2 regions of the Mesorhizobium sp. M1406 genome follow, and region 2 is predicted to be linked to the other one. Evidence: predicted binding sites of a transcription regulator. Region 2 holds the regulator's gene; the other holds the start of a gene.

Region 1 (3,874 bases), on a different contig from region 2:
CCTCCGGCCCAAAACGCAAGGCGAGCGCCGCACGCGGGGTGCCGGTGAGATCCGCAATTGTCTCGAAGCCGAGCCGCCTCAGACTATCGATCGTCGCGGCGGGAAAGCGAAGGGCAGCGATCGGCAAAGGCAGGATCGCCTGGGCAATTTCGCCGGACGGTACCACAAGCGTCTGCCGTGTACCGAAGCGGGCCAATGCGTGGGCTGCGCCCCAGCTATCGGCGACCGCGCAGCGCGCGGTAAAGCCGGACGCGGCAAGTCGCTCCACCATATCGGTGAGCATTGCCGCCTCGCCGCCATGCAGATGGTCGGCGCCGGTCGTGTCGATCACAATGCCGTCCGGCGCATCGGCAGCGACGATCGGCGCGTAGCGGCGCAGCGCCCACAGCGCCAATCGCTCGAGCGCCATCTCATCTGCTTCGGGCTCGGCATCATGAACGACAAGACCCGGAACGAGCGCCTGCGCCTTACTCGCCGGCATGCCGATGCGCAGGCCGGCTGCGTGCGCTGCCGCATCAGCGGCAAGTACCACACGGCGACGTCCGTCGCGGCCGATCAAAACGAGCGGCGTCTCAGGCGGAGGCGCGGCGTCGCCCGATTTCCTTCTGAAGCGGTCTGTCGGCCACATCGGAAGGAAGAGCGATACGACCCTTGGCATCGCAAGCCTCCACTGTAAAATCTGCGCTCTCTCCTGCACGGCATCGGATCAGTTCAAGCTGCCAGCGCGCACGCCCGACTCCCTGAACAGGCAGTGGTGTCGACGGCAGGACCGACACCCGCCAGCGGGTTTCGGCGGCTGTCGGCTGGCCAAAATCGGTTGCCTCCGTCTGTCGCCGCCAGCGGCGAATGGCGATGCCGGTGGCGCCGGAGTTTTCGGCGGCAAGCTGAAGCCGCCGTGAGGCCGTCATCGAAAGCCGTGCAATCTCGGCAACGACAGCGCCAAAACCGCCACGAAGACCCTCTTCGAAACAGGCGAGAACGGATTTTTCGTCGCCGGCTTCGACATAGATTACCCGTCCCGGAGGAAGGCCGGCCTGTTCGATCGCAGGCGCGAACAGATCGGGCCGGGTAACGCACCACAGCACCTTGCCTGCCGTGCGGGCGGCAATTCCCGCGGCGAACAGCGCCGCGGCCGCACCGTCGACAGCGCCATTGCCGCCGCCCGCGACCTCGTGCAGACCGCCAAAAGTCAACCCGCCTCCCGGCAGAACCCTGTCGATCGCGGCCACTCCGAACGGCAAAACCATTCGGGCGCGCGCCTTTCCGCCTTCGAGGCGCGCGATGCGTTCTCGAAGGTCGGAAATGGCAGCAGGGGGCGCCGATACACGCATCTGACCCTTGAAACGCGGAAAGCCGTGATATGTTCTACATTTGTTCTCGTCTTGGTTAAGAGTCAACCGGAATGACGTCATGCCCCTGCGGAAGGAGGGCATTCGGATAGTCTAAAGTGCCGGGCCATATCCTTTAATGCGAAAATGCGAGTTCCATGTTTGGTTGGGCGCCACGAGTGGCCGAAACTTGTAACTTATTTCGGACATGCCCATAGTTGAGCCCCATACCGATCTTCGCTCGCGCCTGCTTGCCCGCATCGAGTCCAAACCCGCGAGGTCTGGACCCCCGGCGACTTCGCCGAGCACGGCGCGCGCGCCGCCGTGGAGCCAGCAAGCCCATTTCGCATAGTTCGGTGAGCTTACTCGTTTAAATAAGCAGAAGCTAATACAAGTAAATCCGCTGTGACGTCACCAACACAGACTTGCCTTTCCTTGCTAGGATTAGTTTTTTGGTAGTCGATCCGAATATAAGCCTGTTGCGAGGCCGTACCCTTTCGTGCTGCGTTTACCCGATCGGAATCAGGGTCGACGCTGCGAGGCGCATTTGGCTCTGTTGGGGGAATTTCATATGAGCACGGCTGCCGGCGGCGAAACGATCGATGATCGGGGCGGCACAATGACCAAGCTGTTGGCGGGCGTCGGCCTGACAGCGCTGGCGATCGGCGCTTCACTGACCTCGGCCTCCGCTCAGCAATGGACTGGAACGACGAGCAACAACTGGACGGTGGGCAGCAACTGGTCGGGCGGCGTAGCCCCCTCAGGCGGCTCCGTCGTGATCAACACGACATCGCCTAACCCGACAGTGCTTGGCGTGAGTGGCCCAGCAATTGGTGTGACGAGCTCCCTGTACGTTGGCGATAGCGGGTCGGGCAGTCTGACGATCCAGAACGGCAGCACGCTTACAAGCGCGTCAGCCCCGCGGATCGGAAATCAAGCCAGCGGCACCGGAACCGTCACCGTCACCGGGGCTGGATCGCTATGGACGATAAGCAGCGGGAATTTTGGTGTCGGCTATCAAGGAAACGGTACGCTGAACGTTGTGAATGGAGGCAAAGTCGTCGCCAGCACCACGATCTTAGGCGTGGGTGTCACCTCTTCCGGCACGCTCAACATCAGCGGCGGCATGTTGGACACGGCCGTTCTGCGGAACGGCTTCGGCGCGGCGCAGGCCAATTTTGACAATGGCATTCTCAAGGCAAGAGCGAACAATGCGACCTTCATCAATGGATTCTCGGGCACTGAACTTAGCGTACTGGCTGGCGGGCTGACCGTCGATACCGCCGGCTTCACCGTGGGGACCGACGCTACCTCTGGGTTTACTGGCGCCGGTGGCCTGACCGTAACAGGCGGCGGCATTTTCAACCTTCTAGCCAACAGCCCTTATTCCGGCGAGACCTGGATCCAGGCCGGCAGCACACTCTCGCTTCAGGGAGCCGGCGCCGTTGCCGATTCAAGCCGAGTGCTCGCGGACGGAACGTTCGATATCGCGGCCATTACCCCGACAGGCACCAGCATTCAGAGCCTCGCCGGCAGCGGCGCCGTCACTCTGGGCGCCAAGACGCTTACGATCACCGACACCAACGATAGTTTTTCCGGCATCATCTCCGGCAGCGGTGGACTGGCACTCAACGGCGGCACCATGATCCTGGGCGGCGCCAACACCTATTCCGGCGCAACCACGGTCAGTGGCGGCAAGCTTGTCGTCGAGGGCGCGCTCGGCAACACCCAGACGACCGTCAACAGCGGCGGCACATTGGGCGGCTCCGGCTCGATTGCCGGCGCGGTCATTATCGCCGATGGCGGCGTGCTGGCGCCGGGCTCCAGCCCTGGCACGCTGACGGTGGGATCGCTCAGCCTGAGCTCGGGCTCGACCCTTGACTATGAGCTCGGCCAAGCCGGCATTGTCGGCGGCGGCGTCAACGATCTGATCGTGGTGACCGGCAACCTGACTCTGGACGGCAGCCTCGACATCACCGATGTCGGCGGCTTCGGCCCCGGCGTCTATCGGCTGATCAATTATGGCGGCTCGCTGACCGACAATGGTCTTGAGTTCGGCAATCTGCCGGTCAACGTCACGGCGGCCGACCTGTCGGTGCAGACCTCCGTCGCCAACCAGGTCAATCTTATCAGCAGCGTCGGCAACGACCTGTTGTTCTGGGACGGCGACGCGGCCGGCAATGCCAACAATGATCTGGTCGACGGCGGCAATGGCACCTGGACGGCGACGAGCCCGAACTGGACCACGAGCACCGGCCTAGTCAACGGAGCCATGAAGCCGCAGCCCGGCTTTGCCATCTTCCAGACACTTGGCGGTACCGTCATCGCCGGCGATGGCGCCGGCGCGCTGGCGGTCACCGGCATGCAGTTCGCCGCCGACGGCTACCGCATCGAAGGCGACGCCACAACGCTGGCCGGCGCCGGTGGCGAGAGCATCATCCGGGTCGGCGACGGCTCCCCGGCCGGGGCGGGCTATACCGCGACCATCGCCTCGGTGCTGACCGGGGCGAGCAGCCTCACCAAGACCGATGCCGGCACGCTGGTGC
Region 2 (3,874 bases):
CGAGACATGGCGGGCGGGAACGCAGATGCTGGGCTCGGAAATCTCGACGCAAGTGACCGGCCGCGTCGTTTCGCTCGACCGGATGGAGAGCGGTCGTATCCGGCTGACCATCGACGTCACATCGACCGCAAGGCCGAAACTGCGCTATGCGCCGGAGCGGGTGCGACTTTCGGCGCGAAAGATCCCGGCGGACGTGATCGCCGGCTCCCTGATCACTGGATATGCCAAGCTGTTGCCGCCGACCGGGCCTGTGCGGCCGGACAGCTACGACTTCTCCTTCGACAGCTATTTCGCCGGCATCGGCGGCAGCGGGTTCTTTCTCGGCAATCCAAAACTTGTCGTCACCGATGACGGCGACATGCCGCTATCGGACCGCCTTTCCTCGGGGATAGAAAAAGCCCGTGAAGCGATTGCCGACCACATCAGGGGCAGCGTCGGTGGCGCCGAGGGCGAGATCGCGGCGGCGCTGATCGTCGGCGTGCGCGCCGGCATTCCCGATGACATCAACGAAGCGATGCGGCGTACCGGCATCTACCACATCATCTCCATTTCCGGACTGCATATGGCGCTCGTCGCCGGCACCATCATGGGGCTGCTGCGCGGCGCCTTCGCCTTGTTTCCGGACTTTTCCGCGCGTCGTCCGGTCAAGAAATACGCCGCCGTCGCGGCACTGTTCTCGATCGCCGCCTATCTCGTCATCTCAGGCATCGTCGTCGCCGCCGAGCGCAGCTTCATAATGCTGGCAGTGATGCTGATTGCCGTGCTGTTCGATCGGGCGGCACTCACCATGCGCAATCTAGCAGTTTCAGCGATCGCCGTCATCGTGGTGTCGCCGCATGAAGTGGTCGGCCCGAGTTTCCAGATGTCCTTCGCCGCAACCGCGGCGCTGGTCGGCGCCTATGCCGGCTGGTCGGAGCATCGTGCGGGAAAGACGAGACCACCGCCGCCAAAGCGGTCGCTGCCTGGTTTCCTGACGCGAAAATTCCTGCTGGCGGCAGGCGGCCTTTCCATGACTTCCATCATCGCCGGCGGCGCCACGGCGCTGTTTGCCATCTGGCATTTTCAGCGTGTGTCGCCGCTCAGCCTGTTCGCCAATCTGGCGATCATGCCGATCGTATCACTGGTCGTCATGCCTTTCGCAGTCCTCAGCGCACTGGCGATGCCATTCGGCGCCGACGGCCCCTTTCTTTATGTAATGGGCAAAGGCCTGACGGCGATGATCGCAATGTCCGGATGGATTTCCGAGCGTTCGCCAGTCGACGCAATCGGCTTGATTTCGCGGCAGTCTGTCCTCCTGGTGGCGATTGCCCTTGTCATCGCGACGATGGCGACGACATGGCTGCGGCTGGCAGCTCTTCCTTTCGCGCTTGCCGGCCTGCTGACGGTCTCGGACACGCGCGCACCCGACGTGCTGATCTCGGAGGACGCAAGGCTGGTCGCGTTGCCGATCGGCGGCGGCGAACTCGCGGTCAGCCGGGCCAGGCCGAACGAATTCACCGTCGACAACTGGAAGCGTGCGCTGACATCCGAAAGCATCATCGTGCCGGAGGTGTTCGACGAAGGCGACGGTCAATTCGACGTCGCGGATGCGGCTGAAATGCCGCCGGGAGCACCGTTCTATTGCACTTCAGGCGTTTGCGTCGCCAGGCATCCGTCCGGCGCGTTCATTGCCTATGTCGAGGACCGAAAAGACACCTGGAAAGCCTGTGGTTTCGCCGACCTGATCGTCATCAATGACGCGACGGCCTATGACGCCTGTCACAACCCGCTGGTTCTCGTTATCACCAAACGGCAACTGGCCCGCAAAGGCAGTGCTGCCGTCTTCTTCGATCGCCAATCGGCGACCGCGCCGGCGACAATCAGCTTCGCCGTGGACAGGCCATATCGGCCCTGGCACGCGCAACGCAAGTTTTCACGCGAGGCGAGGGGACTGCCGCCCTTCAAGAGACCCGAGAAGCCAGTCGTTGAACCGCAGCTGCCTTAGTAGCGGCGGATCAGGCCAACGAGCTTGCCCTGCACCTTGACCCTGTCTGGCCCGAAAATACGGGTTTCATAGGCCGGATTGGCGGCTTCGAGAGCAATCGAGGCGCCCTTGCGGCGGAACCGCTTCAGCGTCGCTTCCTCTTCATCCACCAGCGCCACGATGATCTCGCCAGGGCTCGCCGTATCGGCATTGCGGATGATGACGGTGTCGCCGTCGAAGATGCCGGCCTCGATCATCGAGTCGCCCTTGACCTCCAGCGCATAGTGCTCGCCGCCCATGATCATGTCTGGCGGCACCGAGATCGAATGCGTCTGGTGCTGGATGGCATCGATCGGCACACCGGCGGCGATGCGCCCCATCACGGGGATCGACACGGCGGCGACCACGTCGTCGTCATTGCCTGCTGAAGACATCCGCGAAGACGCTGGCCTGATCTGCCGGCCAAGGCCGCCCTGGCCGAGACTGGCCTGACCAAGACTGCCCTGGATGACGCTTGGAGAAAACTTCTTTGCCGCGTTGAGGCCGGGTGCGATCGAGTCCGGCAGCCGCAGCACTTCCAGCGCGCGTGCCCGGTTGGGCAGCCGGCGAATGAAGCCGCGCTCTTCCAGTGCCGTGATCAAACGATGAATCCCGGATTTGGAGGCAAGGTCGAGCGCCTCCTTCATCTCGTCGAAGGATGGCGGAATGCCGCTTTCCTTCAGGCGTTCATGGATGAACATCAGCAGTTCGTGTTGCTTGCGCGTCAGCATGGCGGCCCCCAGGTACCTGAAACCAGAATCGGAAAAACAAACCCAGAACAAACACTATCTGTTCCAGTTGTGTTCCGCAACTGTTTAAAGTTTAATGAATTTATTAAGGGGGTCGAAATTATTGGCGCTCGCCAGCGGGCCTCGTCGACGACTGTATGCCGTCACAATGCGCTTGCCGGCATTGAAATTGTTATGGTTAATGGGCTGTGGCCCACCTTGGCTCAAGCCTGGCATGAGCTGCCCATGGATCCGCGACGGGCGCATTTCCAGCTTTCCGGGCGTTCGTTTGCCGTGAACGAAACGAAGCCAAAATGCCAACCTTGGTTAATCTATTGCAGCCTGCGCTGGCTACCAGCGGCGAACGCATTCGCGAGCCGAAAAATTCGTCCTCCGTCATCCGACCTGGGGGCAAGACGCGACGACAGATCGTCGGGACGGCCGCGTCAGGTTACGGCCTCCTTGACGGCGAAACGCTGGTCCTTCCATGCACTCGTGCGCAGAATGTCTTCCAGCACCTCGACCGCCAGCCACACGTCCTTGTAGCCGACATAGAGCGGCGTAAATCCGAAACGGATGGCTGACGGCGCGCGGAAGTCACCGATCACGCCGCGCTCGATCAGCGCCCGCATGATTTGATAGCCCTGATCGTGAAGGAACGACACCTGGCTGCCGCGCTTGGTCGCATCTCGGGTGCTCTCCAGCGTGAGACCATAGGCGCCGCACTTCGCTTCGACGAGCTGGATGAACAGTTCGGTCAGCGCGACGCTTTTCTTTCGCAATGCCGCCATGTCGACGTCGTTCCAGATGGCGAGCGCACCTTTGAGCGCCCGCATCGACAGGACCGGCTGCGTGCCGCACAGAAAGCGGCGGATACCGGTGCCGGCAACATAACCCCGTTCGAAGGCAAAGGGCCTCGCATGCCCCCACCAGCCGCTGAGTGGCTGGCTGATCTCGCCGTGGTGGCGCTGGGCGGCATAGATGAAGGCTGGCGCGCCCGGACCGCCGTTGAGGTATTTGTAGGTGCAGCCGACAGCGAAATCAGCATTTGCATGATCGAGCTCGACCGGCAGAGCGCCCGCGGTGTGGCAGAGATCCCAGACGATCAGCGCTCCGGCCGCATGGGCCTTGCGCGTCAGCGCCG

What was found. The regulator LexA, encoded in region 2, represses DNA repair genes until DNA is damaged. The targets are predictions, from matches to a motif close to TGTTCNNNNTGTGTTCNG.
Region 1: NKH03_RS29180 (ImuA family protein) is a predicted target of LexA. The motif match lies at 1,362-1,379, and genes of this name have one in related genera.

The regions. Positions count from the first base shown of each region.
Region 1 is NZ_JAMYKW010000061.1:24,967-28,840, forward strand. Features, by position in the region: gene NKH03_RS29175 (Y-family DNA polymerase) at 1-658, opposite strand, end outside; gene NKH03_RS29180 (ImuA family protein) at 573-1,331, opposite strand; partial or broken gene NKH03_RS29185 (beta strand repeat-containing protein) at 1,900-3,874, shown strand, end outside.
Region 2 is NZ_JAMYKW010000015.1:41,331-45,204, reverse strand. Features, by position in the region: gene NKH03_RS15215 (ComEC/Rec2 family competence protein) at 1-1,984, shown strand, start outside; gene lexA (transcriptional repressor LexA) at 1,981-2,733, opposite strand; gene kynU (kynureninase) at 3,177-3,874, opposite strand, start outside.